Regions from separate parts of the Cohnella abietis genome, predicted to be linked through region 1. Evidence: riboswitches for the same ligand, from Rfam matches in the RefSeq annotation. Region 1 holds a riboswitch; each other region holds the start of a gene.
The links. A riboswitch is a leader RNA that binds a small molecule or an ion and turns the genes downstream of it on or off. The one in region 1 is predicted to bind cyclic di-AMP.
Positions count from the first base shown of each region.

Region 2: another riboswitch for cyclic di-AMP. It lies ahead of KCTCHS21_RS21960 (3D domain-containing protein); the one in region 1 lies ahead of KCTCHS21_RS06060 (CAP domain-containing protein).
Region 3: another riboswitch for cyclic di-AMP. It lies ahead of KCTCHS21_RS02295 (C40 family peptidase); the one in region 1 lies ahead of KCTCHS21_RS06060 (CAP domain-containing protein).

Region 1 covers NZ_AP019400.1:1,502,452-1,509,436, forward strand. Annotated here, with positions in the region: gene KCTCHS21_RS06040 (FAD-dependent oxidoreductase) at 1-28, shown strand, start outside; gene KCTCHS21_RS06045 (YjgN family protein) at 79-405, opposite strand; gene KCTCHS21_RS30820 (hypothetical protein) at 767-934, shown strand; gene KCTCHS21_RS06050 (IS3 family transposase) at 1,218-2,147, opposite strand; gene KCTCHS21_RS06055 (transposase) at 2,165-2,485, opposite strand; gene KCTCHS21_RS30825 (hypothetical protein) at 2,665-2,832, shown strand; gene KCTCHS21_RS06060 (CAP domain-containing protein) at 3,110-3,868, opposite strand; cyclic di-AMP (ydaO/yuaA leader) riboswitch at 3,874-4,005, opposite strand; gene thiL (thiamine-phosphate kinase) at 4,251-5,288, shown strand; gene tsaE (tRNA (adenosine(37)-N6)-threonylcarbamoyltransferase complex ATPase subunit type 1 TsaE) at 5,297-5,821, shown strand; gene tsaB (tRNA (adenosine(37)-N6)-threonylcarbamoyltransferase complex dimerization subunit type 1 TsaB) at 5,818-6,612, shown strand; gene rimI (ribosomal protein S18-alanine N-acetyltransferase) at 6,617-6,985, shown strand, end outside.
Region 2 covers NZ_AP019400.1:4,987,676-4,994,660, reverse strand. Annotated here, with positions in the region: gene KCTCHS21_RS21975 (TrkH family potassium uptake protein) at 1-304, shown strand, start outside; gene KCTCHS21_RS21970 (potassium channel family protein) at 320-982, shown strand; gene KCTCHS21_RS21965 (polysaccharide deacetylase family protein) at 1,131-1,895, shown strand; gene KCTCHS21_RS21960 (3D domain-containing protein) at 1,988-2,635, opposite strand; cyclic di-AMP (ydaO/yuaA leader) riboswitch at 2,641-2,798, opposite strand; gene KCTCHS21_RS21955 (LysR family transcriptional regulator) at 2,983-3,891, opposite strand; gene KCTCHS21_RS21950 (succinate dehydrogenase cytochrome b558 subunit) at 4,063-4,734, shown strand; gene sdhA (succinate dehydrogenase flavoprotein subunit) at 4,753-6,510, shown strand; gene sdhB (succinate dehydrogenase iron-sulfur subunit) at 6,514-6,985, shown strand, end outside.
Region 3 covers NZ_AP019400.1:544,735-551,719, forward strand. Annotated here, with positions in the region: gene KCTCHS21_RS02290 (hypothetical protein) at 1-255, opposite strand, end outside; gene KCTCHS21_RS02295 (C40 family peptidase) at 904-1,407, opposite strand; cyclic di-AMP (ydaO/yuaA leader) riboswitch at 1,412-1,551, opposite strand; gene KCTCHS21_RS02300 (hypothetical protein) at 1,761-2,576, opposite strand; gene KCTCHS21_RS02305 (M1 family metallopeptidase) at 2,589-4,583, opposite strand; gene KCTCHS21_RS02310 (HelD family protein) at 4,657-6,750, opposite strand.

The DNA of each region.
Region 1 (6,985 bases):
CTATGTCGATCATGATTTTCTGAAATAAGAATAAAAAATCCCGCCTTGCCGCATGGGCTAGGTGGGATTTTTTTGTTCTTAAGCAAATGTTGTATGTTTGGTCTTCCATTTTTCTAATGATATAAATAACCAAAGGCTATAAATGCCAACTGTCACGATGCAGAGTAACCACCATTTAATCCAGTTGCCGAATAAACCTACAGCAGATCCATTAAACTTGAGTCTACGACCCTCAATTACAGTATGCTCAATTTTCCAGCGATAAAGCATTGTTAGTGCCCAAGGGTAGCAAATACCTAGCGTGCATACAGTTACGATAAAACCGAGAATACTCCAACCAATATACTGCAGCAAGCCCCCATCAAAATATGATTGCACTTCAATTTTAATTGGCCTTTCAGATATTTCCCCGTTTACGCTTGTAGCGATGCTCACAACAACACTCCTCATAGTATATCCTGATCGGTTCAGGTAATTATTCCTATATGTGTGACATTATTCTACATCAAAAGTCCTGATTTGGCGATAAATAAAAATTAAGGAAGCTATACCCAATAAAGGATGTCCTATAGACTTTTTTTTACACGTGACTCACTTCTCCAAACAGCTTTCAATAATTATCAACGAACCAACAAATAAATGTGCGCAAAGACAAGTGGGAGATGCACGAAATAATCGAACAACGGTGTCAGGGAGAGGCGCGATTGGAGGTAGGTGTACGAAATAATCGAGCTACTGGGTCTGGGAGAGGCACGATTGGAGGTATATGTACGAAATAATCGAGCAACGAGGGCGTGGAGAGGCACGATTGGAGGTAGATGTACGAAATAATCGAGCAACTGGTCAGAAAGAGGCACGTTTGAAGGTAGATGTACGAAATAATCGAGCAACGGGGTCAGGGATAGGCACGTTTGAAGGTAGATGTACGAAATAATCGAACAGAGAGGTCAGGAGGAGGTACGATTGGAGGTAGATGTACGAAATAATCGAGCAACGGGGTCGAGGATAGGCACGATTGGAGGTAGATGTACGAAATAATCGAGCAACTGGGTCAGAGAGATGCACGTTTGAAGGTAGATGTACGAAATAATCGAGCAACGGGGTCGAGGATAGGCACGATTGGAGGTAGATCGGTTCGGTCCCCTAATTCCGGAGAGTCTCCAAGTAAAACTGTTGTTATTATAGAATCCCATTCTTTTTCGCCGTTTTGCTCAAAATTACAGCACGCGATCGAATTTTTTGAGGTCTTCTTTGGTACCTTTTAACCAGTTCATGAATGCTGCTGGTGAACGCTTCCCTAAGCTGCCGTGCATCCGACGTGCGTTGTAAAATTCGATGTAGTCCCGCACTGCCTGGTACGCTGCTTCGAATGTTTCAAACGACGTCTTGTCCAATACGTCGCGTTCCAATGTGGCATGAAACGATTCGATGTAAGCATTCATATTTGGTGATTTTGGCGGGATACGCTCGTGAATAAAGGGCTCATTCTCATCTGCACTGAGCGCACCAAACGCCTTGCTTATAAACTGCGGGCCGTTGTCGGTCCGGATAATTGGCCTAGCTTCGCCCTGCGACAAGCGGGCTTTGAATGCAGCTTTCACTGTTTGACAGATATGGATAGCACTGCACGACGAGCCTAAGTGGTAACCGACAATGGTTCGGTCGTAGACATCGATCATGTCTGCCAGATAGAAGAACTGATCGTAACCCTCGACGTACCCATACTTAATGTCGAGCTGCCACAGCTGATTTGAAGCAGTGATGGTATGGTTGCGGGCTAATCGCCTTGGATAGTGAACAATTTTCCTACGCTGAGGCTTCAAAATGCCTAGCTCCTTGCAAAAACGGTATACCTTCTTATCATTAATCAAAGCCTGGTACTGGACACGTAAGCATTCTGCGAGCATGCGGTAGCCGTAGATATATTCTTCACCTGAAATGAGTTCCGTCAGCCATTCCTGCACCTGTGAATTGCTGACCTTATCGCCATTTTGCAGCAGGGTATGGGTGGACAGAGGTCTACCACGGGCAGGCGGACTCGAGGCAACGACTTCCAAATGGTTCTTCCTAAGACGGCGCTCATAGTACGTGGAAGAAGCCACTGCAACCATCTGTAATACGATTACGACTGCGTTTCCCCGCTCAATGAAGGTTGTGGCAACCTCTAGTTTGTCATCGAGAGAGGGTTCTTCTTTTTTATAAGTTCACGCAAAATCTCGAGTTCAAGTTCTTTCTCGCCCAAGACCTTCATAGCACGGGCATGTTTTTCCTCGAGTTCAAGATAGCGTTGTTCATCTGCTGCGCGTTCACTGAATGTAGGTATGCTATCATCGCCATGGGTTTCTTGAAACTCCTTCACCCAAGAGCGTATGGTCTCAGATGTAACCTCGTACTTACGTGCAACAATAGCTGGCTTTATACCAGATAAAGCTTCCCTAGCTGCTTGATGTCTTATAGCTTCAAAAGTGCGATTACGTCTCCTCATATATCCTCATCCCCCTATCTTAGTGTACCTTAACTTTGCAGGCACTCTCCAATCTATTTAGGGGGCTTAATAGAGATGTACGAAATAATCGAGCAACTGGGTCAGAGAGATGCACGTTTGAAGGTAGAAGTACGAAATAATCGAGCAACGTGGTCAGGGGGAGGCGCGATTGGAGGTAGGTGTACGAAATAATCGAGCTACTGGGTCTGGGAGAGGCACGATTGGAGGTAGATGTACGAAATAATCGAGCAACTGGTCAGAAAGAGGCACGTTTGAAGGTAGATGTACGAAATAATCGAGCAACTGGGGCGTGGAGAGGCACTCTTGGAGATAGATGTACGAAATAATCGAGCAACGGGGGCGTGGAGAGGTACTCTTGGAGATAGATGTACGAAATAATCGAGCAACGGGTCTTTGGAGAGGCACTCTTGGAGGTAGGTGTACGGAATAATCGAGCAACGAGATCGGGAAGAGGCACGTTTGAAGGTAGATGTACGAAATAATCGAGCAACGAGGTTTGGGAGAGGCACGATTAGAGCCAGCCAGATGGGGGAGGTAAGAAATTAAAGCCAAAAGGCGTTGATACAGGTTTTCCCTGCATCAACGCCTTCTGCCCTACTTCTTTTAAGAAATAAATTCTTGAACCCAGACGCCATTGTGGTAAGCAACGCCAATAATAGTGAAGTTGGCACTTAGGATATTAGCGCGATGACCAGGGCTATTCATCCATGCTGTCATTACTTCTTGAGGAGTACGTTGTCCCTTGGCAATGTTCTCACCTGCATAGCGATAGCTGATACCGTACGTTTTCATCATATCGAACGGTGAGCCGTAGGTCGGTGAATTATGGTCAAAATAACCGTTGTTATACATGTCTTTTGCTTTATCTAGAGCCATTTTGGTTAGAGTAGCATTAGATTCCTTCAAAGCACTTAGACCTGCTTTGGCGCGTTCCTGATTTACAAGTGTTACGACTTCAGTTGCGAATGAGGATGCTGGAGCTGTTGTGCCTGTGTCTGTCCCATTCCCTGGATTAGGCTTAGATGGCTGGGTTGGCACAGTGGGTTTAGATGGCTGAGTAGGTACAGTAGGCTTAGAAGGCTGGCTAGGCACGCTTGGCTTAGTTGGTGTTGATCCTTGACCGGAGCCTGTGTTTCCTGAACCCGTTGATGGTGCAGTTACGACTGGGTATTTGCCTTGCAGCCATTGTTGAAGGAGAGCATTAAGATCTATTCCAAGGCGACTATTGATTTGCGTAGTCGCTTGATTATTTCCAGTTACGCTTGCTGCTGATGCCGCGCCAACACCTGTAGGAATGGAAATCGCTAAAGCTAGCGTTCCTAATATAAGAGCTTTCTTAAAACCTGATTTGTTGTTACGCATAAATATGTTCCTCCCTTTGTTTGCCTGCGAAGTTAGCTGACGGGTTCGGGTCAAAGAGTTCCCTGCCGCACGATTAGCGGCTTCACCCCACTATGTGGTTTCTCCGCGTCCGCTGTGGACTTAGGCTTGGAATATCTCAAAGTCTATCAGCTAATCTGCTTGAAAACATTCCATAAATAATAGCAATTGATAAATACAAAGCCCGTTTTTATTGTTGTATCAGTGGATTAACTGCTAAAATTACAAATCGTTCATAATTATTTGAAGCTAGAAATATCGCTGTTTGTACTATAATAAAGCTTGGCAGAGTCGGGGTAGATTCTTTGCATGTTCAAGCACACACCGATATAATTAAAAGCATAATGAGATAAAGGGGTGCGCCGTGCCGCCACTCGACGAGTTCGGACTAATTCGTGCCTGGACGGAAGGTCGTCAAACTAAGGAGCTCCTTGGTGCTGCTGGCGTTACGCTTGGCATCGGAGATGATGCAGCTATTGTCGCTGGTGAATCAAGTCAGGAGTGGCTTTTTGCCATGGATACGATGGTGGAAGAGGTTCATTTTCGCAAGGAGACGATGAGCGAGTCGGATGTGGGTTTTAAAGCACTGGCCGCCAATATTAGCGATATTGCGGCGATGGGAGGTATCCCGAAGCTGGCGCTTGTGTCGGTAAGCGTTCCTCCTCACTGGACGGCTACGCGAATGAAGCAATTATTCGACGGGCTTTATTCATGCGCGAACCGATATGGAGTTGCGGTAATTGGCGGTGATACGACTTCAGCACCGAATCAGCTGGTCGTATCTATAACGGTTGTCGGCAACGTAGAGGCTGGCAAAGCTATTCGCCGTGACGGAGCAAAGCCTGGTCAGATCGTTTTTATGACTGGACCCACAGGATTATCTGCCGGAGGCTTACATGGTTTGCTTAAAAGCGCTGCGGAAGCAAGCCATACTACATTCAAGCTGCCACCAATACCATCTAGATTAGTTCAAGCCCATCAACGCCCTTCGCCTTCTGTGAAGGCAGGACGTATGCTGCTTGAGAATGGGTGGGGAGCGTCACTTAACGATGTAAGCGACGGAGTTGCCAGTGAAGCTTGGGAAATCGCTGAAGCCTCTCAAGTGAAGCTCGTATTGCATGAGAAGCTCTTACCTATTTCTGGTGAGCTAGCGTCGTATGCTCATGATAACGGTATCCAACCGTTGGAGTGGGTGTTGTACGGTGGCGAGGATTACGTCCTTCTTGGGACTGCGGACAAGCAGCATGAGCAAGCGATGAAGGAACATTTTCGCGCAGAAGGAATCCCCTTGTTTATTATTGGAGAAGTTGAAGCAGGAATTCCGGAAGTGGCTATGGAAACAGTGGGAGGCATCAATAAGCCCATTCCCAAGAGAGGTTACAATCATTTTTCGAAGGGATAATGTGAAGAATGCAGCACAATGAAAAAGCGGATTCACCCCAGCTATATAGCTGGGAAGCCTCTTCCGAGAAGGATACTATAGGTTTTGCAGAAGCGTTGGCTAAGCTAGCTGTCCCTGGAACTGTCCTAGCCGTTGACGGAGATTTAGGAGCGGGAAAAACGCGTTTTGCTCAAGCGTTTGCTGCTGCTATCGGAGTACGGGGAATTGTGAACAGTCCTACTTATACGATTATTAAAGAGTACGAGGGAGAGCATCTCCCTTTTTATCATATGGATGTTTATCGTTTGACATTGCCTGAAGCTGATGAGCTTGGGTTAGACGAATATTTTCATAGTGAAGGTGTAACTTTGGTTGAGTGGGCATCTCTTATTGAGCCCATTCTTCCTCAGGAGAGAATGTCTATTCAGATTGTGACGACTGGTCCTGATTCGCGGCGAATTATATGTCAACCGATGGGACAGCCCTACGAATCTTGGTGCCGGCAATTAGAAATGCTAGAGAAGGTAGACGAAGGGGAGAAACCAACCGTATGAAAATGAACGCAAGTAAGAGTGAGGATTCATCTGTGACGGTGCTTTCCTTCGATACCTCGACGGCTTTACTTGCAGTGGCTATCGTAAAGGACGGGACTCTGGTGGATTCCATTACCTCCTTCACGGAGCGTAATCATTCAGTCAGAATATTATCTGAAATTAAGGAGCTTCTTAACCGTAATGGGATAAAAGGTACAGAAATAGATGCCATCGCGGTAGGACAAGGTCCAGGCTCTTATACAGGGGTTCGCATCGCAGTTACGGCTGCCAAGACGCTAGCTTGGGCATGGGACAAGCCATTAATTGGAGTATCCAGCTTAGAAGCATTGGCATTCGGGGCGTGGAACTCTCTTCGACTTGCTAATGAGGATATGGCTTCAGATCGTGATACATGGATAGTTCCTCTAATGGACGCGAGACGTGGGCAAGTGTATACATCTCGTTATGCCGCTGACCATTGCGGAAAATGGGACACAATCGATAGTGACGCTATCCGACTTATCGCGGATTGGGCGGAGCGAATTGAGGAAGAGGCTACACTCGATCCGCAGGTAGCCACGATTTGGTTCGTCGGTGATACTTTACCCCACAAGACGACAATTGAGCTTTCAGAGCAATCCGGAATTCGCTTGCGTACTTTCGATTTCGACATGGATGCTGGAGCAGTTGGGCAGCTCGCAGAGCTTCGTTATCGACAAGGCGAACGGGACGATGTACACACCTTTGTTCCGAATTATACGCAGCTGACGGAAGCGGAAAATAAGCTCATTGCTGCTTCCAGAGGAGAGTGACGACATGGAATACCGATTAATGAATCTGAATGATATCAGCACAATCGTAGAGATTGAACAGGAATCCTTCACGGCCCCATGGTCGGAGGAAGCGTTCCACAATGAGCTAACCAACAATCTTTTTGCCAAATATATGATTATGGAGCTCGAAGGTACAATCTTAGGCTATGGCGGAATGTGGCTCATTATTGATGAGGCCCACATAACGAATATTGCGCTTAGAGAGCAGTATCGGGGTGTAGGTAATGGAAAAAAACTGCTTCAGGAAATGATGAAGACAGCCTATTTTCTAGGAGCACGGCGTATGACCTTAGAGGTACGTGTAACAAATGAAAGAGCACAGGCCTTGTATCGTAAGCTGGGATTTTATCCT
Region 2 (6,985 bases), 3.5 Mb from region 1:
ACGAGTGTACAAGGCGGTTACGGTCACTTTGTTCTGTATTGGGATCGTCATGCTTGGAACTATGGTGTTAGCAACGACTGAGGATGCGGCCTTCTTGAAAATTCTGTTCGAAGTAACCTCGGCGTTCGGTACGGTCGGCTTGTCTATGGGGTTAACTGGTGATCTAACCGTGACGGGGAAAATAACAATCATCATTCTGATGTTCATAGGTCGTTTAGGGCCTTTAACTTTGACTTATGCTCTGGGACCAAAACAGGGAAGAGCGCTTTATCGTCATGCAGAGGGGAAAATCATAATTGGGTAGGGGGCCGGAAGCCGGATGAAAGTGAATCAATTCGTAATAATAGGGCTGGGACGGTTCGGATCAAGCTTGGGGACTGAGCTTATGAGGCTAGGTAATGAGGTTCTTGGTGTCGATCGTGATGAAGAGAAGGTCCAGGATCTTTCCCATATACTCACACATGCGGTAGTGGCGGATGCGACAGAGGAAGAGGTGCTTCGATCCATTGGTGCGCGTAACTTCGATTGCGGTATTGTTGCGATTGGGGATGATGTCCAAGCGAGCATTTTGGCTACGATTCTTCTAAAGGATCTTGGGGTCAAAAAGGTCGTGGCTAAAGCGGTATCGGATCTGCATGGGCGTGTGCTGGAACGAATTGGTGTTGATCGGATTATATATCCAGAGCGAGATATGGGAATCCGGGTAGCGCATCAGCTCGTATCGCCTAATCTGCTGGATTATATTGAGCTATCGCAGCAATATACAATAGCAGAGCTTGCTGTCCCCCAGTGCCTATCAGGGAAATCGTTAGACGATGTTAATCCAAGAGGCAGATTTGGCTGCAGTATTGTGGCCATCAACAAGCCCAAAGGAATTATTATTGCTCCCGTAGCTAAAGATGTCCTTACCATAGATGATGTTATGGTTGTTATTGGAACCAATGTACAAATCGAGCAGTTCCAGGATTCAATTAGACAATAGCTTGTTAAATGAATAGGTAGCAATCCCAGAAATCTCCACAACTTCGGTAGCAGACTAGTATGGAAAGTAATTACTTCCCTTTTGAATGAAAAACCTCCCATTCGCTCAGGCTATAGGTAAGATGAGCGGTATGGGGAGGATGGGCGTGATGAGAAAGAGGCGTTATGGAAAAGCGGTGATGGTGCTGATGATAGGCACGATCACCCTTTTGTCTTTATGGACGAATAGCTCTGATGCTGTAGCTAAGCCTTCCGGTGTAAAATGGTCTGAGCTTGAGCGCAGATATGAGGGTGTTTTTGTATTGTCTGCATCGCGCGGATCACGCAAAGTGGCATTGACGTTTGACGATGTCCCAGATCCAAGGTTTACGCCACAGGTGCTCAATGTGCTGAAGAGGAAGAAGATTCATGCGACCTTTTTTGTCGTTGGAACACGCAGCAGTAAGCATCCCGATTTATTGAGGCGTATCCATAGAGAAGGCCATAACATTGGCAACCATTCGTACAGCCATCCTGATTTTTCGAAGCTACCTTTGGTGAAAATGCAAGAGCAGATCGGCAGAGCGGAGGCGGTAATAGAGGGGATTGTTGGGTTTAATCCAAAGCTTGTGCGCCCGCCATATGGTGAAATATTGCCAAGACAATTAGAGTGGGCGAAGAAAAAGAATTATACCGTTGTCAACTGGGATGTGGACTCCTCGGATTGGCGTCAATTGAGCGCAGAGCAGGTTTTTCGGAATGTGACTAGAGCAGTTCGGCCAGGATCAGTTGTCCTAATGCATGCAGGAGGAGGCCAAGGCCAGAATTTATTAGGCACAGTTAACGCACTTCCGCGAATTATAGACTGGCTTCGCCTTCATGACTATGAGCCAGTTACTTTGACGGAGCTATTGGCCATACCTGAGAAACGGTAGGGACAAGCATTATAGAAAAAAAGGGCCATCCAACAGCACATTAAATGTGATGGATAGCCCCAAAAGATACAGTTTTCTGTAAAAAACCTTACTTAGTTCAAAATATATACCTTAACACTCTGAAATCCAAAATCAGATACAAAATTGCGCGAGCCAGGAACGAAAATGTCGATACGATTGCCTTTAATAGCGCCGCCCTTATCAGTTGCTGTAGCGACTAAGCCGCCTGTCGGCAAGCCGGCGAAATCATACCCAGTAATGAAAACCTTGGTTCCTAAAGGAATAACATCTGAATCAACGGCTATCGTTCCAAGCTTAAGCGGATTGCCGAAGTAATCAACTGCGCCCCATTTGCCATTCTCCTCAGATGAAGCCGAATAAGCTGATGCTGTGATGTTTATGACTTTGGAGAAGGGTAAGGATTGACCGCTTGACGTCGTAATGGATTGGGCCGAAACTACTGGTTCGGCTATTGGGACGGAATCCATTGCTGCTTTCGATAAATTGTTCGGGATAACCAGTTTTAATCCTGCGTAAATGTTCAATGGATCAACTTTAGGATTGGCATTCATGAGCTGCTGAAGCGGGACACCCATTTGCTTCGAGAGCTTCCAGAACGTATCGTTTTCCTTAGCCGTATAGGCGGTAGCCGCGTGAGCGGTTAATCCCGGGAGCAGAATAGCAGCTCCTAATACTAGCGCTGCAGATCGTGTACTTAGCTTTTTCCAACTGTGATTCATTGATAAAATCCTCCTAGATTGGCCGGCGAGGTTAGCTGTCGGACTCGGGCTGGGAGACAACCCTACGCTTGATTATTGCGATTCACCCCAAGTACAATCGGTTGCCCGGAAGGTACTTTTGTTTCTTTTCCCCCGCACCTGGCGGTTTTGGCCGAATTTTTGTGCAAATCTAAGCATGGTTACTAAAACAATTACTAAACCATTCATTAGATCGCGATGTTACAACGTACTACCCCTTCCATTGTTTGGGTAGCCGCCTTTACTACTTGTAAAAGGTTAGCATAGTAAAGAGGGGTATCCTACAGGAAAGTTAAGGTAAACGCTCTCAAACCCTTGCTACGACAGGCTTAAATAGTGGTCTGGTTCCGGGCAAAATAAGCTCTTGTTTCCTCAATGAGATAGCGTGTAGAAGGTGCAAGCCACGCAGGATCGCCATGGATAAGAGACGTCGTCCGCTTTGTTTCCTCCAGCTCTGGGATTCGCACGAGATACAAATCATTATCTTTAAGCACTTGCTCGCGTAAATAGGATTTGGGCAATAGAGTACCTGCTCTACAAGCGGACAACAAACGGATGATCGCCTCGAAGGAGTCGATTTCCATGCGGACGTCTGGCTTCAGATTATGCCTACGGAATAACTGGTCAGTAAGCGTGCGATACCAAGTGCCTGGAGCGAACAAAATCATCGGCAAGCCATTCAAATCGTCGACCTCAAATTGTGTTCTTTCTAATATAAAGTGTGTTCTAGGAAGAACGAGTATAAGATGATCGTCAAACAAGGGTAAACTGGTAATGGAGGCATCGTCCTCGACGGATGAGGCGACTAGTCCGAAATCAACCTTGCGTTCCTTTACTAGCGTAGTAATTTCATGCGACTTGCCGGTCACTGCTTTAATTTCAAGATTCGGGTGCTTCTCTGTCATCGCAGTAATCAGAGCAGGTAGTGTCGTCTGAAGGGTCGTTAGACTAGCGCCAATTGTAGCTATAGGTGCTTCCGCGGATTTGAAGGCGTTCAGCTTCTGTAAGTAGCTGCCGTGAAAGCGGCGTAGCTCCAATGCAAATTCGTAAGTGAGCTGTCCGGCTGCAGTTAGCTCCAATCGCTTTCCGATTCTTCTGAATAAATCGACCTCTAGCTCAGATTCTAGTCGAGCAATTCTACGTGATAAGGCAGGCTGAGATAGATTTAGCCTTTCGGCCGCTTTATTCAGACTTGTATGCTCCACAATCATAGAAAACAGACGCATATCCTCAAGCATATGGCTTCACCATTCCCTTATGCAAAATAGTTATAAGTAATAATATTAAATAAGCAATTCCATTATAAGCGAAAATAGAGTAACCTTAAAAGCGATGACATTAAGGTGACGATTGGTTAAGTCTGACATTAAAGTCGAACAGAAGGATGCGAAAGGAGATCGAAGACAGATATGAAAGGTAATTCTTACCTACCGAGAAAGCTTCATTCGCTACTTGGTGTAATTCCGCTCGGATTGTTCATTATCGAGCATGCATTAACGAACTACTCCGCTTGGGAAGGCGGAACGGAGGGCTTTAGCAGCATGATTGATCTGCTAAATAGCTTGCCCCTCGTTTTCTTTATAGAAATGTTCGTTATATGGCTCCCGATGTTATTTCATGGGGTTTATGGTTTGTATATCGCTTATCAATCAAACGTAAATACGGGGCGATTCAGCTACGGACGTAACTGGGCATTTACGTTGCAACGGATTACAGGTGTAATTACGTTTATCTTCGTAGCTTGGCACGTTTACGAAACCCGTGTTCAGATTGCACTTGGTAATGTCACGCATGAGGAATTAGGACAGCACATGAATAGCATCGTAAGTAATCCAACTGTATTTACGATTTATGTTGTTGCCGTAATTGCTGCAACCTTCCACTTTGCTAACGGTCTCTGGGCATTTCTTGTTAGCTGGGGTATTACTGTTGGTCCGCGTGCACAAAAAATTTCTTCTAATATTTGCATGGTCATCTTCGTGATCATTGCTACTTTGTTCTTATTGTCTCTGTTCGCGTTCCGCGGCGATGAGTTCGCATCGGCAGCAGCAGCTACATTGAGTTCAGTCACAGTAGGTTAGAGGGAGGGAGAACTTAGAATGGCTACTCAAAAGGTAATTGTCGTTGGAGGCGGGCTTGCTGGCTTGATGGCGACAATCAAAGCGGCTGAAGCCGGGGTAAGGGTTGATTTATTTTCAATCGTGCCTGTAAAAAGATCACATTCCGTTTGCGCGCAAGGTGGCATAAACGGAGCAGTTAATACCAAAGGTGAAGGCGACTCCCCTTGGGAGCACTTTGATGATACGGTTTATGGAGGCGACTTTCTCGCGAATCAGCCGCCAGTAAAAGCGATGTGCGAAGCAGCGCCGGGTATTATCCACTTAATGGACCGGATGGGTGTTATGTTCAATCGGACGCCAGAAGGTTTGCTTGATTTCCGCCGTTTCGGAGGTACACAGTATCACCGTACAGCTTTTGCGGGTGCAACGACTGGTCAACAGCTGCTTTACGCGTTGGACGAGCAGGTACGTCGCTGGGAAGCTGCAGGACTAGTGCAGAAATTTGAGCATTGGGAATTTACTTCGGTCGTTCTTGACGATGACGGAGTATGCCGCGGTATTTCTGCGCAAGATCTACGCTCCATGGAAACAGTAACCTTCCGTGGCGATGCTGTTATTCTTGCAACAGGCGGTCCTGGTATTATTTTTGGTAAAACGACGAACTCGGTTATTAATACAGGAACTGCTGCGAGTGCTGTATACCAACAAGGTGTACATTATGCTAACGGCGAGTTTATTCAGATCCATCCGACTGCGATTCCGGGAGACGACAAGCTGCGTCTTATGAGTGAATCTGCACGTGGTGAGGGCGGTCGTATTTGGACTTACAAAGACGGTAAGCCTTGGTATTTCCTCGAGGAGAAATATCCTGCTTACGGAAATCTTGTACCACGGGATATCGCGACTCGTGAAATTTTCCATGTCTGCGTAGATGAAAAGCTGGGCGTCAACGGCGAAAACATGGTTTACCTCGATCTATCTCACAAGGATCCTAAAGAGCTTGACGTTAAGCTTGGAGGAATCATTGAGATTTACGAGAAATTCATGGGCGATGATCCACGGAAAATTCCGATGAAAATATTCCCGGCCGTTCACTATTCGATGGGCGGAATGTGGGTTGATTACAACCAAATGACGAATATCCCAGGATTGTTCGCATGCGGTGAATGCGAATATCAATATCATGGTGCTAACCGTCTTGGTGCAAACTCTCTCTTGTCCGCTATCTATGGCGGTATGATTACGGGACCTAAGGCGATTGAATATATTAAAGGCTTGAAGAAGTCTTCTCAAGACCTTGATGAGCAGGTATTCGAACGCGAGCGTAATAAGCAATCAGCGAAATATGAGTCGATCCTGAAAATGGATGGTAACGAGAACGCTTATGTTCTTCACAAAGAGCTTGGCGAGTGGATGACGAATAACATGACGGTTGTTCGTTATAACAAAAAGCTCGAAGAGACCATTCATAAAATTAAAGAGCTTAAGCAGCGTTACAAGAATATCAATATTAACGATGCTGCTCGTTGGAACAACACGGGCGTCGCCTTTACTCGTCAGCTGTGGAACATGATGGAGCTAGCTGAAGCTATGACTTTAGGAGCTTTGATGCGTAATGAAAGCCGTGGAGCTCATTACAAGCCAGAATTTACAGAGCGTGACGATGAGAATTTCATGAAGACGACTAAGGCGACATGGACTGCCGAAGGTCCGGAAATTACTTACGAGGATATCGATGTTTCTCTCATCGCTCCACGTAAACGTGATTACTCCACGAGCAAGAAGAAGGAGGGCTAAGCAGTGGCGGAAACAACAACCAAAACAGCTGCTGGACGTAAAGTTAAGTTTGTTATTACGCGCCGGGAGCGTCCAGAAGCCTCCTCATTCACGGAGGAGTTCGAGGTTCCTTATCGGCCGAACATGAATGTTATTAGTGCGTTGATGGAAATTCAACGTAACCCTGTTAAAGCGGATGGCGGTAGCACGTCTCCAGTATGCTGGGAATCGAACTGCCTAGAAGAGGTTTGTGGCGCATGTTCAATGGTCATTAATGGCAAGCCTCGTCAAGCTTGTAGCACGCTTATCGACAAGCTGGAGCAGCCGATTCGGTTAGAGCCTATGTCGACGTTCCCAGTCGTTCGCGACTTGGTTATCAATCGTGAGCGTATGTTCGGTGCGTTGAAGAAGGTTAAAGCATGGATTCCGATTGATGGAACATACGATCTTGGTCCTGGACCTCGTATGGCAGAATCCAAGCGTCAATGGGCATATG
Region 3 (6,985 bases), 960 kb from region 1:
CCCTGGCAGCGCGAAAAAAGTAACATTAGTGAACGCACGGTTCTCTATCGCCCCCGCCAGCGAGTAAAAAGTAACATTAGTGAAACCCCAGTGCTCTATCTCCCCAGTCAGCTCGCAACAAGTAACAATAGTGACCCCCCTGTTTTCTATCGCCGCCGCCAGCGAGTAAAAAGTAACATTAGTGAACGCACGGTTCTCTATCGCCCCCGCCAGCGAGTAAAAAGTAACAATAGTGAACCCCCAGTGCTCTATCACCGCTGTCAGCCCTTAAACTAATAAGTGTCTGGCGATGGTCTAAATGGTGGCACCGGTTGGGTAGTGGAGTGCTGCGAGTAGCTGTGATCTAAATGGTGGCACCGGTTGGGTAGTGGAGTACTGCGAGTAGCTGTGGTCTAAATGGTGGCGCCGGTTGGGTAGTGGAGTACTGCGAGTAGCTGTGGTCTAAATGGTGGCGCCGGTTGGGTAGTGGAGTGCTGCGAGTAGCTGTGGTCTAAATGGTGGGGCTAGGTAGTGGAGTGCTGCGAGTAAATGTGTTCTATCTGGTTGCACTGGGTTGGGTAGTGGGAGTACTGCGAATAGCTGTGGTTTGAATTGTGGAATGCCGGGTAATGGTGTACAGAGAGCGGCTATTGTCTAAATGGTGGAATCCCGGATAGTGGTGAGCTGCCAGCTGCTGCAGGTCGCAGCCTGCCCTTGCAAGTCGCCGTAAGCTGTCTAAGCGTCTGTAAATAAGGGAGTTAGCTAGTTAAAGGGCGTAAATTGCGAGTCTAGAGCATCTAAGGAAATACGAAGCTAGAGGCACAGTATAGCGAGGCATAGGCAGTGATCAGGCTGTTGTTAAACCACACTTTAAAACCACGAAGGCCCGCATCGGCGGGCCCTCATAATACTGCTAAAGAGTGATTACGATTTAGCAGCATCTGCTACTTCGACGGCTTCTGGCTCAGTAGCTACTTTCTTGTACGTTTCTGTGTCCATCACACGACGAGCGCCAAGATAGCGTTTCGCGTAGTAGCTCTCATCAAGAGAGGTGATGGTTACACCTTTGGAAGCTGCATGAGCAAATTTGTTGTTACCAACATAAATGCCTACATGAGATACGCCGCTGCCACTCGTATTAAAAAACACGAGATCGCCAGCGCGAAGATCTTCCTGGGCTACTTTCTTGCCCCCATCCCAATTGAACATGTCTTTAGAAGTACGAGGAAGGTCGAGACCAAGTTCATTGAATACATAACCGGTAAAGCCGGAGCAGTCAAATCCCTTCGTTGTCGTTCCACCATACTTATAATCAGTTCCAATTAGGGGTGCAACAGATTTGTCGAGCTTGGAGTCGGCGAATGCGCTGCCTATCTGGAAAGAAAAAAGTAGAGCAAGGGAAAACATGAACACTGAAACTTTGCGCAAAACAGGTGACTCCTTCCGATGCCTACGAGGTTAGCTGGAGGGTTCGGTAGAAGGTTCCCCTATGGCTCCTGTGAAGCAAAGCCAATTCACCCGACTAGATGGTTCCCCCGTTTCCCAGTGACGGGAACTCGGCAGTTTTTTTATTACTTAGACTTATATATTCGGTTATCATGACGAATTTCCTGCATCTTCTAGATTAGAATTCCCTAATCTTAGTCCAAAACTAGGGATTAATACCCCCCTTTCTCTTCATAAATTTACCTCCGATAATAACGCCAAACCCCGGCTGCAGCCATTAATAGGCGCAACCGGGGAATGTCCCAGTAAAAATATTGTCGAAGGGGACGAGAGACTTACGACTCCGTCTTACACCAGACCTGATACTGTGAAGCAGAAATCCACAGTGTTAGTAATGAACGTGCGAAGTGAAAAGCCTGATGCAGCACTACGGCGAGAAATCCAGACCAGAGCAATGATACGGCCCATGCCGTGGCGGATACTGCCAAACCGATGCCGAGCAATATCAATGTGATACATACTAGAGGGAACGCCCGGCGAAGAGCTATTCCTAAACCCTTAAAGATTCCTTCTCGAGAGGCCGCTCCGAACTGCATGAATTGAAACAGCAGGTGTAAGCTTAACCCTAATGCCATCCAAGCTGCGGCATAGGGCAACAGTCCCTGAAGCCAAGCTGTTAAGGAGGATTCTGAGAAAAAGCGGTCTTTGGCTAGTGGCAGCAGCCATACGGCGGGAAGTAGAATGAGCCCGTTCTCCAGCCAATAAAGCAGGGTTACTGGTTTCCAGACGCTCCGGATTCCTAACCATACCCTTGTTCCCTCACCCTCCACCGCGTGATGAAAGGAGTAATATACACCGGCATTGAACAAAGGAGTGAGTACCATCCTTATCAGAAGCAATCCGCCTAGCATCCAGAGAACCTCGTTAGCGAGGTCGGTCTTGAGAAGACGAAATTGGGCTTCGATGAGGAACAGATGGGCAGCGTCGGAGTTTGGATGCGCATCCGGATAACGTGCCAGGATGGGCGTTACGACTGAATCGACGAACCGGTAGAGGAAAAACCCCCACAGTAAGCGATACAGGAAAAGGAGAACCAATACATATTTATGCCGGACAGCCATGTCCCATCCCTTTTTTAATAAACGACGCATTCCCTAATCACCTCACCACACCAATGTGCCGAACAATCCTTCAATAATCTGTGTTATACCGGTTACGAAGCGTGTGCGTTCTTCCTTAGGAACCTCGGTCTTGAGATAGTTGTTGTATCTGCGGTTATCGAGGACGACATTAAGGTTAGGATCGATGGCTACATACTCCAAAGGTGTGGTGGAGCTTAGTTGCAGTTGCGCGTGGTTTTGCACACCATCCCACTTTTTGCGTATTGTCTGACCATCCTGGAACTTAAACAAGACTAATACGGGCTGAGCACTGCCGCCGTTACGCCTTAGAAGCACCTGGCTCTCATAACCGTTTGCGGTCTTGTGTGCAGTAATGGAATCAACAGAGAAATCTGTCATTTGCCCCTGCTGAATGTAAGACTGGAAGAAGTCGTCCCACTTGGTTTTTGTAACACTTTCCACGACCTTCTTAAAGTCCGCGGAGGTAGGATGCTTAAATTTATTTTTTTGAAAATAAGTCCGCATGATCTTACTCATCGTCTTATCACCCACTTGGCGCTCCAAGGAAGAAAGCACGAGCTTACCGCGAATATAGACATTTTCGGCATATCCTTCTGAGGAGCGATAGCGCCATGAAAATTGATTAAGCGGCTCTGGGTTGGTCATATAGCTGGCTTCAATCGGAATATTGGGTAGTACTCCATAGATACTGGCCATTAGCTTATCCTCGGTGTAAGAGGTGAAGCCTTCGTCAAGCCACGCCTCTTCGAATTCATTGGAGGCAACTAAGCCATACCAATATTGATGAGCAATTTCGTGGAGGAGTGTGCGCTCAAGATCATAGCCTGGGTTGTCGGTTTGGGCTGCAGCAGCGGTAACGAGTGTCGGATATTCCATGCCTCCGGCTCCATTGCCGCTAGCAGGTGGAACGATGACAGACAGTGTGGAATAAGGATATTCTCCGTACCACTCTCCAAGCTTGGCTAAAGCAGATTTAGCGGCATGCATATAACGATCCTGCATGTCCTTATGAAGGGGGTCGAGGTAAAGCTTAATCCGAACACCGGGTATTCCCGGAGAGGAGAAGGAATCCTCTACAAATGTGAAATTTGGAGATGCAGACCAGGCGAAGTCATGAACATCATCGGCGTAAAATTGAAAGATTTTACGTCCCCCATTAATAACAGGCGCCTTCGTCTGGAAACCGGTAGCTGCAACCTTGTATGCCGCTGGGACATTGATGCGCACGCTGTAGATCCCGAAGTCCGAATAAAATTCGGAATTACCGTGGTATTGATGTAAATTCCAGCCTTCAGTTGTCCGGTTACCCGTGCCATAAGTTTCGTACACGGCTATTTTCGGAAACCATTGACCGGCCATGATGAAATCTCCTGCTTTGCCCATTCGTGCGAACACATCAGGTAGCTTAACCTTAAATTTCATTCGCAGGGTGACGGACGCGCCAGGCTTGACCGGTTCCGGAAGTCGGAAAGTCGCGAGCGTACGGTCTTTCTTGTTACCATCGTCCGGTTGCACATAATGAAGGCGGGGGAGAAGGGTTTCGCCTTGCTCTGTCGTCAAAGTAGTGATTTCCATGCTCCCATTGCTGCCTGCTTTCATTTTGTCCCCGCGCAATTGGCCCTTGGACTCATTAATAAAAGTGCTGCCAGGTGCAAAGGCGTTCGGATACAGGTGAAAATAAAGCTCAGAGATCGTTTGCCGACCGGGATTTTTCCAGGTGACGGTTTGCTCTCCCGTCAGACCGCCGCCCCCCTCATCCAAGGAAACGGAAATATGATACTCGGTTATCCGGTTGCTAAGCACGGCAGCCTGAGGTATCTGTGGAGCATCCGGAACCGGATCGGATTGTACTTGAATGGCAGAGGGGGTGCTTGTAACCGGCAGCTCGGACAAAGCGTTGCTAGGAAGCGCGTATTGGTCCACCCAAGCGTCGGCAAACCCGAATCGAACAGATAGTACTAGTACAGCAGCGGCAGCGACGAAAAGTAACATTCGCAGCGAACGGCGCTTAGGCATACGGATAACCCTCCCGTTGACAAGCATGTACGAGATATATATGTGGGTTGTCCGCAGATTATATCTGTCTAATTTAATCCGTTTGGACTAAAGCAGTTAATTTCCCTTCATAAAGCAACGTTAAGCGGTGGAGTGCACGGGTGCAGCCGACGTATAGCAGCTTGGCATCCTGAGCAGTTAAGGCATATTGCCGCTCATTCACATCAGCTATCAGCACAGCGTCGAATTCAAGTCCTTTAGCTAAATAGACGGGCACGATAGTTATACCTCCGCGATATTGGGCTTGACCTTCGGAAATAAGATTAGCTTCAATGCCGAATTGCACCATTTCCTCGTGGAGTCGAACACATTCCTCGTCTGTCCTGCCGATAATAGCAATTGTGCGCATACCGCGTTCCTGATTGTCCTTGATGAAGGTGTCGATAAAAGGGAGCCTAGCTTTCTCATGCTCTAACTGGATAACATCAACAGCTTCTCCACTACGGAACACAGGCTCAGCCGGAGGTAGCCCCGTATCGGTATGAGGCAAAATACCGTTGGCAAATTCAATTATTTCAAGCGTAGAGCGGTAGCTTTGCTTTAGAATATGGTACGAGTTCTGATCATCAGTAAAAATGGAAGAGAGCTCTTCCCAACGTTGAACACCCCGGTAGGCATGAATCCCTTGCGCTAAATCGCCAAGAATAGTGAAGGAAGGCTCGTTCATAAAAGTGTTCAACAAAGCGATCTGGAAAGGAGAGACGTCTTGGGCTTCATCAACGACGACGTGATCAAAAACGAGATTCTCGGCTCCGTTTAACTTATAGTGAATCCACACGAGCGCGGCTAAATCTTCTGGTTGGGCAAATCCCTTTTTCAAATAAGCTCGAGTAGTATCAACGACCTTCTTCGGTAGTTGGTTCTCAGCACCTGGAGCAAATATCGCTTGGTAAAAGGTGAGCGCATCAGCTTTCGGTAACTTGTTTATATATGAGCGCAGCCGTTGCTTTCCAGTCTTGCTCTTATCCTTACGTATTTTGGGGTCACCTATATTGGTTAGCTGCATCTCCAGCCAACGATTAATTCTTGCAGTTAACCGTTCTCGGCGGGCGACCAGAGGATAATGCCGATACTCGACTTCAAACCACTCACGTATCATCGTGCTTGGCAAGATGCGACCTTCCCAAGCCTCGAAAGGCTGGTCTATTAGGAAGCTTTCTTCGAAGCTCTGAAGCTTTTCGTCTAATAAGCTTTTGAATGCGAGCGAGCCCTTGAGTCTGCCCGGGGTCTCATCATCGATCGTAGGTCTTGTTCCTTCTAGAGAAAACCAACGGTTACCTTCGGATGACCCTTCTGCCATTCGGACAGTACCACCCAGTCGATCCAATGCCCACTCCGCGAAGGTCGTTTGTTTAACATTTCCTACCCCAAGCTCAGGGAGCACTCCAGAGATATAGTCGAGGAACATCGTATTGGGAGCGAAAATAATCATTCTTTCCGCACGTATTTGCTGCTGATACTGGTAAAGAAGGAAGGCTAGCCGGTGTAAAGCGACTGTAGTTTTACCTGATCCGGCTGCTCCTTGTATGATAAGAGCTTTGTACCTTGGGGCTCTAATAATGAGATCCTGCTCGGCTTGAATGGTCGATACAATGTCCCGAAGCCGATTGTCCTTCTTGTCTCCGAGCTTATATAGAAGAAACTCATCGTTAAGCCCAATGTTGTCGCCTCCACGCTCGTAGCTATCCACGACCCTTTGCAATGTTTTATCCCGAATAGATAGATTTCGTTTGAGATAGATTTGACCTTCAATCGTCCCGTCCGGTGCCTCGTAAGTAACTGGCGCTTCCCCGCCTGTGAAGGAATAGAAAAGGCTCGCTACCGGAGCTCTCCAATCGATAATAAGAGGTTTACTTGTTTGTGGGTCATCCATGCCTCTCTTGCCGATATACAGGGGGAGAGGCTCGTCTTTACCTTCTTCCTGATAATCGAGGCGTCCGAAATAGGGTTCATTTCCGAGTAATGCCAGTCTTTGTCTGATTTCCTCCCGTTTTTCCTCTAGCAGCTGTTCTACGTAATCTTGTCCTCTGTAAATTGGTCCTACATTGGCCTGCTGCCGATCAATCTCCTGAAAGGTATGCTGAAGCTTAAGTTGCTCTTCTGTGTGTAAGGGGTGCTGAGAGTCCATATTGAGGGTGCCTCCTAGTGCGAAATAATAACTTTACACTTATTGTGCAGCATTTTCGAAAAAAACAATAGACTTATGTTTTCCGATTTGTTATGATGTTGAGTACAGGATTGCCTAAAACTGGTAGAACATACGTTCTTATCTATAAGCAAGCAAGATGAAGCGGGTATGATCTCGATTTTAGGGGTCTAGAGCCCGGTTTTTTCATATCTATCGGTATAAGCAGGAGGATGAA